Regions from separate parts of the Conexibacter sp. JCM 18997 genome, predicted to be linked through region 2. Evidence: riboswitches for the same ligand, from Rfam matches in the RefSeq annotation. Region 2 holds a riboswitch; the other holds the start of a gene.

Region 1 (2,194 bases), 850 kb from region 2:
CAGCTGACCATGCCCGGCGGCAGCGGATCGATCGAGATGGGCAACGACGGCACCGGCACCGACTATCGCTTCATCTGCGGCGACGGCTGGAGCGGCTACGTCTGCAACGAGAGCTACCGCGGCGACCAGGTCATCAAGGTGACGATCTGGCCCGCCGGCAGCCGGGGCGACGCGGCCACGCGCTGCACGATCACGGGCACGCCCGGCGACGACGTCCTGCGCGGGACCAAGGGCGACGACGTGATCTGCGGGCGCGGCGGCGACGACGTCCTCGTCGGCACCCGCGGTCGCGACGTCCTGGACGGCGGCGGCGGTCAGGACCTGCTGGTCACCGACGGCAACGACACGACCGTGCGCGGCGCAGGCGACGACGACGACGCGGTCACGACCAAGCCGCTGCGCGACCACCGCGAGACCGGCACGCTGTTCTTCGAGGACATGGCCGGGCGGGCCGTCGTCAGCTCCCAGGGCCAGCCGACCAACTGCACCCGCGACGAGGAGTACGGGACCTTCACGCCCGGCAGCGACAGCGACGCACACGGCTACTCGGCCACGATCCGCAACGACGGCAAGTGCCTGATCCAGGTCAGCCACAACGCGTGGCAGCTGTCCTTCCCGGGCGGCGGCGCCGGCCGGGTCGAGATGAACGACAACGGCTGGGAGGCGCCCTACCAGATGCGCTGCCTGAAGGACGGCTGGGTCGCCTACACCTGCACCGAGACCTACCAGGGCTCGGGCCGCTACAAGGTCACGATCCGGCCCAAGTAGTTCGGACACTCGTCCAGATCGGCTGAAGGCGCGGCGCGATCTGCCGTGCTACGTTCGTGACAGGTCAAGAGCGCCAGCGCGAAGCCCCGGCTCGCTGGCCGGCAACCCTCCTCCGCGATGGGGTGCCCCGGGTGAAGACCAGGCCAATGGCAAACCGTGGACCTGCGTGATCGGGTCCCGATCACAAGATGAGGTCCACCCATGTCGTCCATCGACGTGCTGTCGTACCCGGTCGCCACCCGCGGGCTGCTGCCCGTCGTCGGCGAGGAGCTGCAGGTGCCCGTGCTGGGCGGCGCGACCGTGCGCTACGCCAACCTCGACCAGGCGGCGACCGCGCCGGCGCTGGCCGCCGTGGCCGAGCGCGTCACCCGGGTGCTGCCCTGGGCGGGCAGCGTGCACCGCGGCGCCGGCCTGCCCTCGCAGGTCGCCACCGCGCTGTATGAGCAGGCGCGCGGCGGCGTGCGCCGGTTCGTCGGCGCAGGCGCCGACGACGCCGTCGTCTTCACCCGCAACACGACCGACGCGCTGAACCTCCTGGCCCGCGCGGTCCCGCCGGCGGGCGGGAAGGTGCTGTTCCTCGACACCGAGCACCACGCCAACCTGCTGCCCTGGCGCGACGGGCGCCACCGCTGCATCGAGGCCGGCCCGACGGTCGCCGCGACGCTCCAGCGCCTGCGCGCGGCGCTGGATGCCACGCCGGTCGCCCTGGTCGCCGTCACCGGCGCCTCCAACGTCACCGGCGAGCTGCTGCCCTTGAAGGCCATCGTCGAGCTCGCTCACGCCCGCGGCGCGCGCGTGGCCGTCGACGCGGCCCAGCTGGCGCCGCACCGGCGCTTCTCGCTGCAGGACATCGGCGCCGACTACGTCGCCCTGTCCGGCCACAAGCTCTACGCGCCGTTTGGCGCCGGTGCGCTGGTCGGCCGCCGGGACTGGCTGGACGCCGCCGCGCCCTACCTGGCCGGCGGCGGCGCGGTGCGCGAGGTCGGTCGCCAGCGCGTCGACTGGGCCGACGGCGAGGCCCGCCACGAGGCCGGCACGCCGAACCTGGTCGGCGCCGTCGCCCTGGCCGAGGCCTGCGCCACGCTGGCCGACCTGCCCGCCGGCGCGCTCGAGGCCCACGAGGCGGCCCTGCGCGAGCGCCTGCTCGCGGGCCTGGCCCAGCTGGACGGGGTGCGTGTCCTGACGCTGTGGCCGGACGCTCCGGGCGCGATCGGCGTGGTCACGTTCACCGTCGACGGCTTCGAGCCTGGCCACGTGGCCGCCTGGCTGTCGGCCGAGCACGGGATCGGCCTGCGCGACGGGCGCTTCTGCGCCCACCAGGCGCTCACCCGCCTGGGCGCTCCGGCCGGCGCGCTGCGGGCCAGCTTCGGGATCGCCTCACGCCTGGAGGACGCCGACCGCCTCGTGCGCGGCCTGGCCGCGGGAC
Region 2 (2,194 bases):
CACCTCGACGTTCATGCCGAACACGCTGGCCACCAGGGTCAGCGGCAGCACCACGACGCTGATCGAGGTCAGCACGCGCAGGATGTCGTTGACGCGATGGGAGATGACCGACTCGTTGGTGGACTCCAACGCCTCGATCACCTCCTTGTAGTTCTCGAGCATGTCCCAGATGCGCTCGGACGCGTCGACGATGTCGTCGAAGTACATCTCGAGGTCCTCGGGCACGTACCGGCGCGTGCGCTCCAGATCGCGCAGGGCGGCGCGCTGCGGCCGGATGATCTTGCGGAAGTTGATGATCTCCTGCTTGACGTTGGAGATGTCGCGCACGATCTCCTCGGAGTGCCCCTCGAAGATGTCGTCCTCGAGGCGCTCGAGCTTGTTGCCCATCTTGCGCAGCATCGGGAACGACGCGTCGACGCAGTCGTCGACGACCTTGTAGAGCAGGTAGCCGGCGCCCTTGGCGAACAGCTGCTCGCGCAGCTCGTCGTCGCGCCCGCAGCGGTCGAACAAGTACTCCAGCGGCTGGATCGGCTCGTTGGGGAGCGTGATCACGAAGTCGCTGCCCACGAACACGTTCAGCTCGGCCGCGTTCAGGCGCCCGACCTGCTTGTCGTAGCGCGGGAAGTGCAGCACGATGAACAGGTAGTCGTCGTACTCGTCGACCTTCGGGCGCTGGTTGCGCGAGAAGACGTCCTCGTAGTCCAGCGCGTGGAACTCGAAGCGCTCCTCGATCCAGGCGCGCTCGATCGGCCGCGGGCGCTCGATGTTGATCCAGCGCAGACCGCCGGCTTCGATCTGCTCGACGCGCGGGACGCTGGGGGACTCAGGCGGTCCGGGAGCGACCCGACCGCGGGACCCGCGACGAAGACGAGGGAGGTTCGGCATCAGGACTTCGCGCCTCGTCGCTCATCGTGATCGGGTCCGCCTCGGGCATGACCCACAGTGTACTTCCCGGGCTGTGGGGGAAGCAGTCGTGGCCACGCAATTGCAACGCGCCGTGTATCCTGCCGACTACATAGCTGGACACATCCAGAGGGGTGGAGGGACTGGCCCGACGAAACCCCGGCAACCCCCCGCGTATCGCCACGCGGGAAAGGTGCCAATTCCTGTGAGATGTGGCGGAAGGTTCGTCCGAGACCTTCGCCACCTGAACTGGCGGAGGTTTCTTTGATGTCTGCGACGAACTTGAAGTGCAGAGAGTGTGCGGCCACCTATCCCCTGGAGGCCCGGTACGTCTGCGAGCAGTGCTTCGGCCCGCTCGAGGTCGCCTATGACCATTCGGCCATCGCCGAGGACACCGCGGCGCTGCGGCGCCGCATCCAGGCGGGGCCCCAGAACATCTGGCGCTACAGCGACTTCCTGCCGCTGGAGTCGCCTCCCGGTCCGTCGGGCCGCGTGCTGTCGCGCGTCGGGCTGCCGGCCGGCTGCACGCCGCTGATCCGGGCCGACCGCCTGGCCGACAAGCTCGGTCTGGGCGAGGTGTGGGTCAAGAACGACGCCCACAACCCGACGCACAGCTTCAAGGACCGCGTCGTGGCCGTCGCCTCGCAGCGCGCCCGCGAGCTCGGGTTCGACACGCTGGCCTGCGCCTCCACGGGCAACCTGGCCAACGCCGTCGCCGCCCAGGCCGCCGCGCTGGGGCTGCCGTCCTACGTGTTCATCCCCTCCAACCTGGAGGAGCAGAAGATCCTGGCCACGGGCGTCTATGGGACGAACCTGGTCAAGATCCGCGGCAACTACGACGACGTCAACCGCCTGTGCACGGAGATCTCCGGCGAGCGCGAGAGCTGGGCGTTCGTCAACGTCAACATGCGGCCCTACTACGCGGAGGGCTCCAAGACCCTCTCGTACGAGATCGCCGAGCAGCTGGGCTGGGAGACGCCGGACCGGATCGTCTCGCCGATCGCCTCGGGCTCGCTGTTCACCAAGCTGGCCAAGGGCTTCTCGGAGTGGCTCGAGCTCGGGCTGATCAGCGGCTCGGTGCCGACGATGAACGGCGCGCAGGCCACGGGCTGCTCGCCGGTGGCCACCGCGTTCGCCGAGGGCACCGACGTGTGCCGCCCGGTCAAGCCGGACACGATCGCCAAGTCGCTGGCCATCGGCAACCCCGCCGACGGCCCGTACGCGGTCGAGCTGGCCCGCGCCACCGGGGGCAGCGTCGACGCGGTCACCGACGAGGAGATCCGCGAGGGCA

What was found. A riboswitch is a leader RNA that binds a small molecule or an ion and turns the genes downstream of it on or off. The one in region 2 is predicted to bind S-adenosylmethionine.
Region 1: it holds a riboswitch for S-adenosylmethionine, as region 2 does, so the genes downstream of both, ACZ5UI_RS12770 (aminotransferase class V-fold PLP-dependent enzyme) here and thrC (threonine synthase) in region 2, are expected to answer to the same signal.

Annotation. Positions count from the first base shown of each region.
Region 1 is NZ_AP043885.1:2,516,793-2,518,986, forward strand. It holds gene ACZ5UI_RS12765 (calcium-binding protein) at 1-768, shown strand, start outside; SAM riboswitch class IV at 831-930, shown strand; gene ACZ5UI_RS12770 (aminotransferase class V-fold PLP-dependent enzyme) at 970-2,194, shown strand, end outside.
Region 2 is NZ_AP043885.1:1,668,976-1,671,169, reverse strand. It holds gene corA (magnesium/cobalt transporter CorA) at 1-885, opposite strand, end outside; SAM riboswitch class I at 1,023-1,120, shown strand; gene thrC (threonine synthase) at 1,171-2,194, shown strand, end outside.